DNA from 3 places in the Serratia sp. CoH_122_TC_1 genome. Region 1 is predicted to be linked to each of the others. Evidence: predicted binding sites of a transcription regulator. Region 1 holds the regulator's gene; each other region holds the start of a gene.
What was found. The regulator CRP, encoded in region 1, controls carbon source genes, mostly activating them, when cyclic AMP is high. The targets are predictions, from matches to a motif close to ATGTGANNNNNNTCACAT.
Positions count from the first base shown of each region.

Region 2: udp (uridine phosphorylase) is a predicted target of CRP. The motif match lies at 3,623-3,640, and genes of this name have one in related genera.
Region 3: cdd (cytidine deaminase) is a predicted target of CRP. The motif match lies at 3,548-3,565, and genes of this name have one in related genera.

Region 1 covers NZ_JBXWLA010000013.1:19,603-25,010, reverse strand. Annotated here, with positions in the region: gene argD (bifunctional acetylornithine/succinyldiaminopimelate transaminase) at 1-617, shown strand, start outside; gene AC2FC2_RS17095 (YccS/YhfK family putative transporter) at 702-2,774, opposite strand; gene crp (cAMP-activated global transcriptional regulator CRP) at 2,829-3,461, opposite strand; gene AC2FC2_RS17085 (OsmC family protein) at 3,841-4,248, shown strand; gene AC2FC2_RS17080 (phosphoribulokinase) at 4,287-5,156, opposite strand; gene AC2FC2_RS17075 (YheU family protein) at 5,307-5,408, opposite strand, start outside.
Region 2 covers NZ_JBXWLA010000006.1:268,083-273,490, forward strand. Annotated here, with positions in the region: gene metE (5-methyltetrahydropteroyltriglutamate--homocysteine S-methyltransferase) at 1-2,272, shown strand, start outside; gene AC2FC2_RS10205 (dienelactone hydrolase family protein) at 2,367-3,203, opposite strand; gene udp (uridine phosphorylase) at 3,712-4,473, shown strand; gene AC2FC2_RS10215 (tyrosine-protein phosphatase) at 4,792-5,408, shown strand, end outside.
Region 3 covers NZ_JBXWLA010000001.1:257,655-263,062, reverse strand. Annotated here, with positions in the region: gene AC2FC2_RS01130 (NAD-dependent malic enzyme) at 686-2,383, opposite strand; gene cdd (cytidine deaminase) at 2,606-3,490, opposite strand; gene AC2FC2_RS01120 (CidB/LrgB family autolysis modulator) at 3,628-4,323, opposite strand; gene AC2FC2_RS01115 (CidA/LrgA family protein) at 4,320-4,727, opposite strand; gene AC2FC2_RS01110 (MFS transporter) at 4,860-5,408, opposite strand, start outside.

The sequences.
Region 1 (5,408 bases):
CCCCGGTAAATGCCGAATTCCTCAAAGGCGTACGTGAACTCTGCGACAAGCACCAGGCGCTACTGATATTCGATGAAGTACAAAGCGGTATGGGGCGCAGCGGCAAGCTGTTCGCTTACATGCATTATGGTGTGACGCCGGACATTCTTACCACAGCCAAAGCTCTCGGTGGTGGTTTCCCGGTCAGCGCCATGTTGACCACCGAAGACATTGCGTCGGTAATGCAGGTAGGCACTCATGGCACCACCTACGGTGGCAACCCGCTAGCCTGTGCCGTGGCAGAAGCCGCACTGGACGTGATCAATACGCCAGAGGTGCTGAGCGGCATTGAACTGCGCCATGGTTTGTACGTGCAGGCGTTAAAGAAGGTGGGCGAGCAGTACGGTATCTTCAGCGACATTCGTGGCATGGGCCTGCTGATTGGTGCTGAGCTGACACCGCAATATCAGGGTAAAGCGCGTGACTTCCTGACCGCTGCCGCTGCACGTGGGCTGATGATTCTTAACGCCGGGCCAAATGTGATCCGCTTTGCTCCTTCGCTGGTGGTGGAGACTCAGGATATTGACGAGGGTATGGCACTGTTTGAGTTGGCCGTGCAGGATGTGATTAACGCTTAATGCGTTGCATGGATGACGGGGCGCGCCCCTCCCACAAAACAACAGAGCACTATGTCATCAACCTAAGGGCGCCCTACGGCGCCCTTATTGATCGCGTAATTTACGCTTCAGCCAGATGCCGTGGTGCGGACGCTGGCGCCAGGCCAGTGACGAAATGGTGTGCATCACGCTCAGGTGCGACAGAATGCGCCGCAGGTGGCGTTCCATCTCGGTAATCGGCATCTCTGGGTGGAGATCCGGCGGCTGCATGATGGCGTTGCTGCTCGGCCCGTCGTATTCCAGGCGCTGCTGACAGCTTTGCAGCGCGATTTCACAGGTTTGCAGATACTCCTCCGCCAGCTTTGGCGTCAGCATATAGTGTTCACGCGCCAGAATGGTCATTGCATTAAGATGCTCAACAATAAACTGGCTGTGTGTCACCCACAGGCGCATATCCGCCAGATAGCTCGATTCAAACCCCGGCTCCTGCATTGCCTGATTAAGCGAGGTGAAAAGCGCATTGTGTGACTGATTGACCTGCATGCGGGCATAGGCCAGCGCACTGGGATCGGGCTCTTGCTCTTCCAACAGTAAACGCAATGCCTGTTGATCGTTCTCCAGCGCTTGGTGAGCGTTCTTACGCAGCAAACCGCTTTGCCACTGTGGCCATAACCAGATGGTGCTGCCAAACACCAGCACACAACCGATCAAGGTATCGATCAGGCGTGGAACCAGAAAATGGGTACCGTTTAGCGCCAGTAATTGCAAGGTGTAGACCGCCGTTACCGTAAAACCAATCACTGCCAACCCGTAGTTTTTACGCGAGACCAAGTAGGCCAGCAGGGTGATCACCAGCATTACGCTCAGCGTTTCAGCCTCAGGCAACTGCAGTTGCAGCAGGCCGGCGGCGAGTACGAGCCCAACCAGGGTGCCAAGCGCACGGTGCTGGATACGTACCCGGGTGGCGTTGTAGCCATTCTGGCTCACCAGCATGATGGTCAACAGTATCCAGTAAGGCTTCGGTAAGTTGAAAATCATCCCGAGGCTACTGCCGGCAGCGAGTGTGACACCCAGGCGTGCCGCATTGCGCAGGGCGTTGGATTTAAATGACAGGTAACTAACTAGCGCAGGCCAGAACGGCAAACGGTTTTGATTGGCCATCAGATCGCGTCGGTAAAGCGGGTGTTGGGTGCGTAACAGACGAGCAATACGGCTGAAATGGTAGTAACAGAACTGCCCAACGGGGTTATCCGGGTGCTGCGCTGCCACTTTCTCTAGCGCCGCCAGTTCATTGTCCATATTGAAACGCTGAGAATGCTGGTGATAGAGAATATCGTGTGCCACCGTGCGCAGCCGGCCGGCAATCACCTGTGCATTGCGGCGGATGATGGCTTCGGCCTGGCTTTGCTCCACCAGTTTTTGCACTTCTTCCGGCAGATGTAGACTGACGGTAATGTGTTCCTGCAGATCCAGTGCGACCTGAAAAGTACGCTGTAGGCGCTTTTGTTCGAGGTTACTGGCGTGCGGTAGAAAGTTAAGCTGCTGATACAGCAGGGTGATCAGATCCATCACTTTTTGCTGGCGTATCAACAGTGGCGGTAATGCGGTCTGTGGATCGGTATGCTGGGTCAGCAGCGAATATTTGGCCTCAAAGTAGTCCGCCAGTTCCAAATAGAGCTGATTGAGCGATTCGCGCATCGGTTGTTCTTTCCACAGCGTGAACCAAAACCAGGTAAACAGCCCGTACCAGGCGGTACCCACGACGTATAGCAGCGGTGCGTGCCAAAGCGGAACTGTACCGGCCATACTGAGGGAGAAAATGGCGGCAACCAGCGAGGCGGGCAACAGGCGGGCATGTAACGGACTTATTTCACCGCTGACGCCGAGAAGCAGTGCCAGGCCAAGCATCAACACCGGCAACGGCAAGTGCCAAAGCAATGCTTGCTGTAATAGCAGGCTGCTGAGTGCAAATAGAGAGCCACCGACGATCAGACGTTTGAAGAAGCGTTTGTGAGGGGTGTCTAGCCCGGCAATATTGCAGCAGGCAGGAACCAGGGAAAATAATAGGCCGTATTGCAGTTGGCCGCTCAACAGGCCGAGTAACACTGGCAGGCACAGCACCAGCGTTTGCCGCAGTGCATAGTTGACTTCCGGGTGGTAAATCAGTCTGCGCCACATGATGACTTGGGGCATAAAAAAACGGCGCGAATCATCGCGCCGTTTTTTCAGTGATTAACGCGTGCCGTAAACGACAATGGTTTTGCCGTGGGCGGAGATCAGGTTTTGATCTTCAAGCATTTTCAGAATACGGCCAACGGTTTCACGTGAACAACCGACGATTTGGCCAATTTCCTGACGAGTAATTTTAATCTGCATACCATCAGGATGGGTCATGGCATCAGGTTGTTTCGCCAGGTTCAGCAGTGTTTGCGCGATACGGCCTGTAACGTCCAGGAAGGCGAGGTTACCCACTTTCTCAGATGTTATCTGCAGACGGTTTGCCATCTGGGCTGACAGGCGCATCAGGATGTCCGGGTTGACCTGAATTAACTGGCGGAATTTCTTGTAGGAAATTTCAGCCACTTCACAGGCGGTCTTCGCCCTAACCCAGGCGCTACGCTCCTGACCTTCTTCAAATAATCCAAGCTCGCCGATGAAATCCCCCTGGTTAAGGTAGGATAAAATCATCTCTTTACCTTCTTCATCCTTAATCAGCACCGCGACGGAGCCTTTGACGATGTAGTAAAGCGTTTCGGCTTTTTCACCTTGGTGAATCAGCGTACTTTTGGATGGATATTTGTGGATATGGCAATGAGACAGGAACCATTCGAGAGTAGGGTCTGTTTGCGGTTTGCCGAGAACCATTCGCTGTTATCCTCTGTTGTTATCGCTGCCTTGTGTCACAGGGGTCAGAGTTCCCTGTAAAACCTGTTGTCGCCGTTGTTTTAATGGTGGCTATCAGCAGATTTTGAGGCGTGTCATAAATATACGCTGTCGCTCTAGCATATTAACTTGCCGGGAGAGCTGCAAGCTACATTCTGTTAACATACCGGTAAAGGAGCCTTTCCCTGGGAGTTTCCCTGAAATCAGTGTCCCGGAAAGATTTATTGCGGCTCTGTTTGTAGCACAGAGTGAGGCGGGTGTCTTGTGTTGTCTCGCTTCAGCATGATTAGCATCAGGTTCCGTTGCCAGTTTCTATGCGAAAGCGTACCCTGATTTTAAGAAATTAACCGGAGTGACCAGTATGCAGGCAAGAGTTAAGTGGGTGGAAGGGTTAACGTTTCTGGGTGAATCCGCGTCTGGCCATCAGGTGTTGATGGACGGCAATGCGGGCGACAAAGCGCCCAGCCCGATGGAAATGGTGCTGATGTCGGTAGGGGGCTGTAGTGCTATCGATGTGGTGTCGATCCTGCAAAAAGGGCGTAATGATGTGCGTGATTGCGAGGTCAAGCTGACTTCTGAACGACGTGAAGAAGCACCGCGGCTGTTCACCCATATCAACCTGCACTTTATCGTGAGCGGTAAAGATCTGAGCGACAAAATCGTTGAGCGGGCGGTGAACCTCTCGGCGGAGAAATACTGCTCGGTGTCATTGATGCTGAGTAAGGCCGCAAGCGTGACTCACAGCTTTGAAATCCGCGACGTGGCCTAATGGCGAAAAGGCGCGGCTGACTGCCGCGCTCTACCCACTTATTCGATTTTTTTGCCTTCCAGCAGACGCTGCACCAAGGGTGCCATGATCAGCTCCATCGCCAGCCCCATTTTGCCGCCCGGCACCACAAGCGTATTGATGTGTGAGATAAAGGATCCCTGCAGCATCGCCAGTAAATAAGGGAAGTCGATTTGATCCAGGCCGCGGAAGTGAATCACCACAAAGCTCTCGTCCAGCGAAGGGATCGCCTTGGCGGCAAACGGATTCGACGTGTCGACCGTGGGTACCCGCTGGAAGTTGATATGGGTGCGTGAGAACTGCGGCGTAATGTAGTTGATGTAATCCTCCATCGAACGTACCACCGAGTCCATCACCGCTTCACGGGAGTGGCCGCGTTCACCGGTATCGCGGATCAGCTTCTGAATCCATTCCAGATTCACGATAGGCACCACGCCAACCAGCAGGTCGACATGTTTGGCCACGTCGTTGTGTTCGGTCACTACGCCGCCGTGTAGCCCTTCATAGAACAGCACGTCAGTCGGTGCCGGTAAAGGCTCCCAAGGTGTAAAGGTACCGGGAACCTGGTTATAAGGCACCGCTTCATCGTAGGTATGCAGATACTTGCGTGAACGGCCGGTACCGTTCTTGCCGTAGTCGAGAAAGCTTTGTTGCAGCAGGCCGAAGTCGTTGGCTTCGGGGCCGAAATAACTGATATGACGGCCGAGATCGCGTGCTTTACGGATAGCTGCATCCATTTCCGGTCGGGTATAGCGGTGGAAACTGTCGCCTTCCAGCTCTGCGGCGCGGATATTCAGCTGCTGAAAGATTTTACGGAACGCCACGCTGGTCGTGGTAGTGCCGGCTCCGCTAGAACCGGTCACTGCGATAACGGGATGTTTGGCGGACATAGTGGTGCTCACTCCGTGTTAAATGCGCAGGCGTCAGTTATGGTTATTGGTCTGTTTGACGCCCTTTCGCCAAGGGCAAAATTCCGCGCGTTGGTTTGCAATAGCCCATTGTTACCTGATTTTTTCCGTCAGTCATAGAACCGAGCAAGACTAAATTTCTTCTTGCCCGGCACGGAACTGCCCTCGCGGCATGATGTTGATGGTTTCATGCAGTTCTGACCACACCAGCAATACTTCGCCATTTTTCAGCTG
Region 2 (5,408 bases), on a different contig from region 1:
AATTTTAAATCACACACTGGGTTTTCCTCGCGTTGGGCTACGACGTGAACTGAAAAAAGCACAGGAAAGCTACTGGGCAGGCAGCTCAACGCAGGAAGAACTGCTGGCAGTTGGCCGCGAGCTGCGTGCTCGTCATTGGCAACAGCAACAGCAGGCCGGGGTGGATTTGGTGCCGGTCGGCGATTTCGCTTGGTACGACCATGTATTAACCACCAGTTTACTGCTGGGTAACGTACCGGCGCGTCATCAGAATCAAGACGGTTCCATCGATCTCGATACCTTGTTCCGTCTTGGCCGTGGTCGCGCGCCGACCGGGGAACCGGCAGCAGCGGCGGAAATGACCAAATGGTTTAATACCAACTACCACTACATGGTGCCTGAGTTCCATAAAGGCCAGCAGTTCAAATTGGGTTGGACTCAATTACTGGATGAAGTTGACGAAGCCTTGGCCTTGGGCCACAAAATTAAACCGGTGCTGCTGGGCCCGGTAACCTACCTGTGGTTGGGCAAAGTGAAGGGCGAGCAGTTTGACCGCCTGTCGCTGCTGAAAGAGATCCTGCCGGTTTATCAGCAGGTGTTGGCGGAACTGGCAAAACGCGGCGTTGAATGGGTGCAGATCGACGAACCTGCGCTGGTGCTTGAACTGCCACCAGAATGGCTAAATGCCTTCAAACCGGCTTATGACGCGCTGCAGGGCCAGGTCAAACTGTTGCTGACGACCTACTTCGACAGCATTGGTCACAACCTGGATACCGTCCGTGAACTGCCGGTACAGGGGCTGCATGTTGATCTGGTTGCCGGGCACGATGATATCGCCGCCTTAAACCAGGCTCTGCCAAAAGAGTGGCTATTATCTCTGGGCGTCATTAATGGGCGCAACGTTTGGCGCGCCGATCTGAGCACCTGGTTCGAACGCCTGCACCCCTTGGTTGGCAGCCGCCCGTTGTGGATTGGTACCTCTTGTTCACTGCTGCACAGCCCAATCGATCTCAGCGTGGAAACCCGCCTGGATGAAGAAGTGAAAAGCTGGTTTGCCTTCGCCCTGCAAAAATGTGCCGAAGTGGCTCTGCTGAGCGCGGCACTGAATGCGCCTGGCGCCGCCAAACAGGCTGAGCTGGACGCCTACAGCGCGCCAATCCGTGCCCGCCGTCAATCCAGCCGCGTGCACAATGCGCAGGTAGGCCAGCGTCTGGCTGCGATTACCGCACAGGACAGCGAACGCCAGCGCCCTTACGCCGAACGTGCTCAGGCACAGCGTGAGCGCTTCAATCTGCCGGCCTGGCCGACAACCACTATTGGTTCATTCCCACAAACTACCGAAATTCGTGGCCTGCGTTTGGACTTCAAGCAGGGGCGCCTGGACGGCAGCAACTACCGCACCAGCATCAGCGAACACATCAAACAGGCGATCGTTGAACAAGAACGTCTGGGTCTGGATGTGTTGGTACACGGCGAAGCCGAGCGTAATGACATGGTGGAATATTTCGGCGAGAACCTCGACGGCTTCGTCTTCACGCAAAACGGCTGGGTGCAAAGCTACGGTTCCCGTTGCGTGAAGCCGCCAGTCATTATCGGAGATATCAGCCGACCGCAAGCCATCACCGTTGAGTGGGCGAAGTATGCCCAGTCGCTGACAGACAAGCCGGTAAAAGGCATGTTGACCGGTCCGGTGACCATTCTTTGCTGGTCATTCCCGCGTGAGGACGTGACCCGTGAAGTGATTGCCAAACAGATCGCTCTGGCGCTGCGTGATGAAGTGGAAGATCTGGAAAAGGCCGGTATCGGTATCATCCAGATTGATGAACCTGCACTGCGTGAAGGTCTGCCGCTGCGTCAATCTGACTGGGCAGCTTACCTGAACTGGGCGGTAGATGCGTTTAAACTGAATGCCGCTGTGGCGCAAGATGACACGCAGATCCACACCCACATGTGTTACTGCGAGTTTAACGACATCATGGATTCGATTGCCGCGTTGGATGCTGACGTGATCACCATCGAAACCTCGCGTTCCGATATGGACCTGTTGGAAGCCTTCAAAGAGTTTGAGTATCCAAACGAAATCGGGCCGGGCGTGTATGACATTCACTCGCCAAACGTGCCAAGCGTGGAATGGATCGAAGCGTTGTTGCGTAAGGCCGCGCAGAACATCCCGGCAGAGCGCCTGTGGGTTAACCCAGACTGCGGCCTGAAAACCCGCGGTTGGCCGGAAACCCGCCAATCATTGGCCAACATGGTGTTGGCTGCACAGCGCTTGCGTGAGCTGCAGGATTAATCGTCGCAAAAAATGGAGTGAGGGTTTGATGTGATGATTCAGGGCGCCTCGGCGCCCTTTCTTATGCCCTCAGCCGTTGCTGAGGGACTGGGCGTTATTTAATGCCAGGTACGCCATGCTGAGCAAACCATGCCAGCATGCGCTGCCAGCCATCTTCTGCCGCTTCGGCGTCATAACTTGGACGGTAGTCGGCATTGAAGGCGTGGCCGGCTTCAGGGTAAACCACGATTTCTGCGCTGGCGTTAGCCGCACGGATCGCCTGGCGCATGCTCTCTACGGTATCCAGTGGGATACTGCTGTCCTGACCGCCGTACAGCCCAAGCACGGGGGCGGAGAGCTGCGTGGCGATATCGACCGGAAACTTTGGCGAGTTAAGCGTTTTTTCACCCACCAGTTTGCCATACCAAGCGACGGCAGCCTTTAACTGCGGGTTATGGGCCGCATACAGCCAGGTAATACGCCCGCCCCAGCAAAAACCGGTAATGGTCAACTTGCCTGCGTCCCCGCCGTGACGGGTCGCCCAATGTGCTGCATGATCCAAATCCGCCAATACCTGGCGATCTGGCACTTTGTTCACCAGCTTTTGAAACAGTTCACCGATGTCGGTGTAATCTTTGGCATCCCCCTGACGGAAATACAGCTCAGGTGCAATCGCCAGATAGCCTTGCTTTGCCAAACGACGGCACACGTCCTGGATATGTTCATGGACGCCAAAAATTTCCTGTACCACCAGCACAACCGGGAATGGGCCACTGTGATCTGCCGGTTTGGCGATATAGGCCGGCAGATTGTCGCCCTGCGAAGGAATGGTGGTTTCCCCTGCATGAATGCCTTGTTCATCGGTAAGAATGGTTGAGGCAGCCAACGGTGTTACGGCAGGGGTGAATCCCCCCTGAGCCTGTTTTAATGTCATCACATGATCGGTTTTCATTGCGGTCTCCGTGCAATAGAGAAAAGCGCTGAGATTAACTATAGGAAAGATTACGCGTTATTGGCATCGAGTTGAGCATTTTCGGTCAAGTCTGTAAAAAACGGTTAATTATCTGGCTTTACTGCATTTTTGTTGTCTTTTTATCATGCTATTACGCATGTTGACACCTAGGAGTGCCATAAGGTGCGTTAGCTGCCGTTTATATGGCTAAGTTGCCGATAAACGGGGCGTATTTTCTGAGGTCGCGTAAATAGTGGGCTAGAGAACAGGCCTTTGCGATCGGAGACGCACCGCGGGAAACGGCCGTACAGTTTGTCAGCTAGACTTGTGGCAACTGAGGTGCATATATCGGCCTTTTGGCTTATTTTTGTGACCATAGTCACGAAAATTATGTAGATTGCATTTTGTTTCTTTATTCAAAGTGATGGTCGTCACTAAATTGAGTGGCGATTTTCAGTAGAGTACTTTTTTGTTCCTCCCAATAAACATGATCTATGAGGAGTCTCGCATGTCTCAATCTGACGTTTTTCATCTCGGCCTCACTAAAAACGATTTACAAGGGGCCCAGCTTGCCATCGTTCCTGGCGATCCACAGCGCGTAGAGAAAATTGCCAAGCTGATGGAAAATCCGGTGCATCTGGCTTCCCATCGTGAATTTACCTCATGGCGTGCAGAGCTGGACGGTAAGGCCGTTATCGTCTGCTCCACCGGTATCGGTGGCCCGTCTACGTCTATCGCCGTTGAAGAGCTGGCGCAGTTGGGTATCCGGACCTTCTTGCGTATCGGCACCACGGGCGCGATCCAGTCAAACATCAATGTCGGTGACGTGCTGGTGACCACTGCGGCAGTTCGCCTTGATGGCGCGAGCTTGCACTTTGCACCGATGGAATTCCCGGCCGTGGCCGATTTCACCTGTACCACTGCATTGGTCGAAGCGGCTAAAGCTGCGGGTGCGACCACGCACATTGGCGTTACCGCGTCTTCCGATACCTTCTATCCAGGTCAGGAACGTTACGATACCTACTCCGGTCGCGTGGTTAGCCGTTTCAAAGGCTCGATGGAAGAGTGGCAGTCGATGGGTGTAATGAACTATGAAATGGAATCGGCCACGCTGCTGACCATGTGTGCAAGCCAAGGCCTGCGTGCGGGTATGGTTGCCGGTGTGATCGTTAACCGCACCCAGCAAGAAATCCCGAATGCGGAAACCATGAAAAACACCGAAAGCAAAGCGGTGCAGATCGTGGTTGATGCGGCACGCCGCCTGCTGTAATTCCTCTGCAATTCAATGGGCCGTCCCGCGGCCCGTTTTGTCATTCAGTCGTAATCTGTTACGGTTATAACCCATCGTCTTTCACGTTGCAGCGTTGTTGGCTGCCGTCAGTTATGTGGCCCGTTCTTGGGTCAAACCCCTTACGGGGCCGCTGCGAGCAGCGTTCAAATCTGCTCCCGGCAGATTTGTCACCCCAGTGACTTACCTGAGTAAGCGCCTGAGGGTGCCCGACCTGGCCACCTCTTTAATCCGTTGAGCCCGGTTCTACCGATGCTATCAGAGGTTGCGTTTTTTCAGACAGTAACAACGAGGACGTCTATGACCGCACAGATCCTGCTTCATCCTTCATTGGCACCGCTTGATGGCGGCATTAATTTTCGTGATCTTGGGGGCAATAGCGTCACCGATGGTCGCCGTATCAAACGTGGCCTGTTGTTTCGTTCCGGCTCGCTAGAGCGCCTGACGGAAAATGACTGCACTTTCCTGGCCGGCGTGCCTGTTCGTTCGGTGCTGGATTACCGTGATGCCGATGAAGTGCAGGCCAAGCCTGATGTTCTGTGGCGCGGTGCCGATTATCATCATTTCCCGGCCAACCCGCTGAGCAATGAAGTCAACGCCAATTTGGAAATGCTAAACAGTGAAACGCTCGCCGGTTTCGATGCCCAAATGTTTATGCTGGAACTGTACCGCCGATTACCGTTCGGCAATGCGGCGTATAAACAGTTGGCACAACTGCTGAGTAAGGCGGATCACGGGGCGATCGTCCAGCATTGTGCGGTCGGCAAGGATCGCACGGGAATAGGATCGGCGTTGGTGTTATTTGCACTGGGAGCTGATGAAGCGACGGTTGTGGAAGATTACCTGTTAACTGAAACCACGCTGGCAACGTTCCGTGAACACATGCTGGATCAACTGTCGATTCGCCTGAATGATTC
Region 3 (5,408 bases), on a different contig from region 1:
AATCTATAAGGTTATAGTTACCCGGAATTTTTCAAAGCATCACAAAAATTCAGATAATGAAAATAATATCAAACCATGAATCTTTAATGATGACATCTCATTTTCCCCAAAATTGATTGCCTTAAACCAGAATTTAGAGAGTATTTAGGCATAGCAAGTCAAATTTTTCAAGGATTCTGTGGTGTTAGGCAAGATTATCAGAATAGGTTGAGGTCGATAGTGGTGGAAACTCAGCGCAATATGAATAAGTTAGGCCATTAGCAAGCCTAAGTACGAGTTACTCCGGGGCGGAACGCCATTTTATCACCACGAATGTTACGCAGGCCAAACGACAAAATTTTCAGAAAAATCGTATATCATCACTGTTTATGAATGTTTGAGGTATTCGCTAAGATACGCCACAACGAAACTCTTTTGCTGTCAAGCTCCTTAGTTATCTTTGGAACCATATGTCAAATTTTATTTATGTTTCTATTGCAAGAAGAGAACAACCTTTTCTATCTCAAATACTTTGCAATGTCGAACTCTCATTGATATGCCGCCGTCCTGAATAATAAAGTCATAGCAGCGGGTTGCTTCATCTAAAAAGGGCCCTCGAGCAACAACGTCGAGAGCCCAACATCATTTTATTCTTGTTCCCATTCTAAGGAGCGGTAGTACGATTATTCAGCTCCTTATTTGAGAATCAGAATGAGGTGCGCTTGTAGCTGCGGTATTGCGGACGCCAGAAGTTGTGTTCGATGGCTTTTGACAGCGCTTCTTCAGAGGTGACGACGGCCATTCCCTGCAGTTGAGCTGCTTTACCGACTTCCATTGCGATGCATTTCGACACGCCCTGAATATCATCGATATCCGGCAATAAGGCACCATGTCCATCGGTCGCTAACGGCGAACATTCAGCCAGTGCGCGGCTCGCGGCCATCAACATGGCATCGGTAACGCGTGTGGCACCGGAGGCCAGAACGCCCAAACCAATCCCTGGGAAGATATAGGAGTTGTTGCACTGGGCGATAGGGAACAGCTGGTCTTTATAGCTCACGGGGGCGAATGGGCTGCCGGTTGCCACTAACGCTGCGCCATCGGTCCAGTTGATGATGTCTTCCGGGCGCGCTTCCACGCGGGAAGTCGGGTTGGACAATGGCATCACGATCGGACGCGAACAATGCTTGTGCATTTCGCGGATCAGTTCTTCGGTGAACAGGCCCGGCTGACCAGACACGCCAATCAGAATGGTTGGCTTGGCGTTACGTACGACATCCAGCAGTGAAATGGCATCGCTTTCTGTCTGCCATTCGACCAGATTTTCGCTTTTTTGCACCAGCTTGCTTTGGAAATCGAGCAGGTTAGGCAGCTTGTCGGTCAGCAGGCCAAAACGGTCGACCATAAAGACGCGCGCGCGGGCTTCATCTTCGCTCAGGCCTTCGGATTTCATCTGCGCAATAATTTGCTCGGCAATACCACAACCGGCGGAACCTGCACCAAGGAAGGTTACGGTCTGATCACGCAATTGCCTGCCCGCCGCACGGCTGGCGGCGATCAGGCTGCCAAGCGTGACGGCTGCGGTACCCTGAATATCGTCGTTAAAGCAGCAGATTTCGTTGCGGTAGCGGTTCAACAGCGGGGTGGCGTTATTCTGCGCAAAGTCTTCGAACTGCAACAACACATTCGGCCAGCGACGTTTTACGGCCTGAATAAATTCTTCTACGAAAGCGTGGTATTCATCACCAGAAATACGCGGGTGGCGCCAACCCATGTACAGCGGATCATTCAGGCGTTGTGGGTTGTTGGTCCCGACATCCAGCACTACCGGCAGGGTATAGGCGGGGCTGATACCGCCGCAGGCGGTGTACAGAGACAGCTTACCAATAGGAATGCCCATGCCGCCGATGCCCTGGTCGCCCAGGCCGAGAATGCGTTCACCGTCGGTGACGACGATCACTTTGACGTTTTGCTTGGTGGCGTTTTGCAGCATGTCATCAATACGATCGCGGTTCGGGTAGGAAATAAACAGCCCACGCGCACGGCGATAAATATCGGAGAAATGCTCACAAGCTTCACCCACCGTCGGTGTGTAGATGATTGGCATCATCTCACTCAGGTGTGAGTCAAGCAGACGGTAGAACAGGGTTTCGTTGGTGTCCTGAATGTTACGCAGGTAAATGTGCTTATCGCTGTCGTTTTTGAAATCCTGATACTGGCGATAGGCGCGTTCTGCTTGTTCTTCAATGGTTTCTACGGCATCAGGCAGTAAGCCTTGCAGGTTAAAATGGCTACGTTCTTCTTCAGTGAAGGCGCTGCCTTTATTCAGCAGCGGGAATTCCAGCAGAATAGGGCCAGCATAAGGGATATAGAGGGGGCGTTTGCTTTCGTATTCAAGTTCCATGGCTTTTGCTCTTCAACGTATCGGATAACTTTATGGGGTAGATCCTAAAAGATCGGGAAAATATGTACAGCAATTGTTATCGGATCATGAGGTAAATTGGCGCAATTATCGACGATCACGTCCTAATTTAACTAAAGAAAGTGTTTTAAGACGTGAATGCCATTGTAATCGGCTTGCGGGGCTGTTAACAGCGGTGCCAGGCAGCACCGCCAGGAGGCAGGATTAGAACGTGATGCGGCTGACGTCTTGGCAGCCGAGGGCGGCCAGCGTTGCGCGCGTAGCATCCCATTGCGTGAGAATGGCACTTTCCGGTTCAGCCAGCACTGCTCGGCTCACTTTTTGGCAATCGCGGCCGGAGACATTCATCAGAATTAACGCGGCTTGCAGGGGAGGCAGACTTGGGTTGAACGCGGCGTTTTCAGCATAGCGGCCAGTGTAAATGGTACCGTCTTCGGCTTCTAGCGCAACCCCGCTGTGCGCATTGCTGTAGGGCGCATGGCTCTGATTGGCTGCGGCCAGTGCGGCTTTTTCCAGTTCGTGGGTTAGCGTCAGTTGGAAGCCGTGATCGACCCGATCCATCAGCAGTGTGGTGATATCCAGGTCTTTGGGGCCGAAGGCATCTGGCAGATAATCGCCAAGAGTTGCAGGTTCACGGCCAGGCAGGCGGATTTTCAGAGCGGTACCGCTGTTGAGTTCGTTCATAAACTGGCGGCAGTGGCCACAAGGCGTGTAGTTCACCGTGATGGAGACCAGGGCGGTTTCGCCGCGTAGCCAGGCATGGGTTACGGAACACTGTTCGGCATGAATGGTCTGCTGCATCGGCGCGCCACTGAACTCCATATTGGCGCCAAAATAGAGATTGCCGCTCTGTCCGCGGGCAATGGCACCGACATAGAACTTGGAGATCGGGGCTAACGAGCAGGCCGCCGCCAGGGGCAGCAGAGCAAATGCCAGAGCATCATCATCCAGCCCGCAGCGCTGCTTGATTGCATCCACCTGTTCTGCCTTAAGCATGGCCGGAAAATCAGGCGCATCAATATAAGGTAATAGGGCGGATTGCAATGTGGCGGGCAGTTCACCGAAAGCGGTTTGAAAACGCGGGTGCATAGAAACTCTCTCTACAGGTTAACGGGATAACATTCTAGGCAGCTCAGCGCGAATAAAGTGTGATGAAAATCTCTTTATTGATGAAATCAATGCAATGAAATGCATAATTGCGGGACGTATCGCAAGTTTTAAGCCTTTCAACCGAACAGGTGCAGCAACACCGGGAACAGAAACGGCGCCAATAGCGAGGTAATGATCCCGCAGATGACTAACGCAAGTGAGCCGAATGCACCTTCCTGATAGTCCATTTCCGCACAGCGCGCCGTGCCCAGCGCATGTGATGCTGTCCCCATTGCCAACCCACGTGCCGAACGGGTCGTGATGCCTAATATTTTGAACAAGGTATGCCCGAATACGGCGCCGAGAATACCGACGAAGATAACGCAGACGGCGCTGATCGCCGGAATGCCGCCAAGTGATTCTGCGACCGCCATCGCGATGGGCGTCGTGACCGATTTAGGCATGATGGACGCGGCAATCTCCGGTGTGGCCCCCATCCATAATGCGATAGCACCACCGCTGATCATGGCCGTCATGCTGCCGATAAAACAGACGGCGATGATGGACTTCCAGCGAGCGCGAATCTGGTGCAATTGCTCATAAAGCGGGTAAGCCAGTGCCACTACGGCCGGTTGTAGCAAGTCATTGAGGATTTTACTGCCCTGAAAATAACGCTCATAAGGAATGCCCGTCAGCAATAGCAGGGGAATAATCACCGCCATTGACACCAGTAATGGGTTGAGCAGTGGCATATTCAGCCATTGGGCCAGCTTGCGTGCTGCGAAGTAGACCGCTAGCGTCAGCGGCAATGACCACCAGATTTCATGGATCATTTTTCGCCCTCCGCTGCATCAGACTTGCCGACGATGCGGCGTTCCCGATGGAAATAATGTGAGGTATAGCCGACAACGACTAACACCATCAGAGTACTTACGGCGCAAGAGATCACCAGTGGGCCGAGGTGTTCGATAATCTGGTCATAGTATTTCATCACGCCAACACCGATGGGCACGAACAAGAGCACCATATAGCGGATCAACAGATGACAGCCTGGTTTGACCCACTTGGCGGGCATAATCTGTGTGGAAAGCAGGGCGAACAGTAGCAACATACCGATAATGCTGCCGGGAATGGCGATCGGCAACACTGCCGCGAGCGCATTGCCAATAAACAAACAAAGGTAGATAAGGGCGATTGCCCTCAGGTATTTCCAGCACAGAGTGAGTAGCTTGGTCATAACTTAATCCTGTTTAACCGATGCATTCATCATACAATTAAACTGTGACCTTAGCCACAAATCACACCATGAATTCGCTCTATGACGACTATGCCGATTGAGCCGGTTGACAGTCGTCATTAAGCCGCATGCTCATTCTGCACTGACAGCATTATGGGTGTCCAACTGCTGTTTTTGCGCCAGGCGGTGCCCGAGGAAAAAGAATAACAGGCTAAATAACGCGGCGGCTATTAACATCATAAACATCATGTATGGTGCCGTGTAGCTGAGAATAAACCCGCACAGCACCGGATTGATGGCGCCGCCCAATGCACTGAGGTTTTGCACGCCGTAGTAGCTGCCTTTGAGATGCTGCGGCGCGATAAAATCGATAAACATATACTCCACAGGGATCACAATGATTTCCCCCAATGTGAATACCGCCATGGCCGCGATCCAGAGCCAGAGCGATTGCCCTGCCAACCAAAACCCCAGCAGCCCCAGAATGAAAAATAGCGTGCCCAGCGCCAGCCAGCGCAGCATGTTTTCCTGACGCATTCCTCGGCTCAGCACATATTGCAGGGCAATAACGATACAGGCGTTGACGATCATCACTGCGCCAATCACCTGATAGGCGAACTCTGCATTCGAAACGGTAATCAGGTATTGCGACAAATAGCCGGTGAACTGGCCGAAAACGAC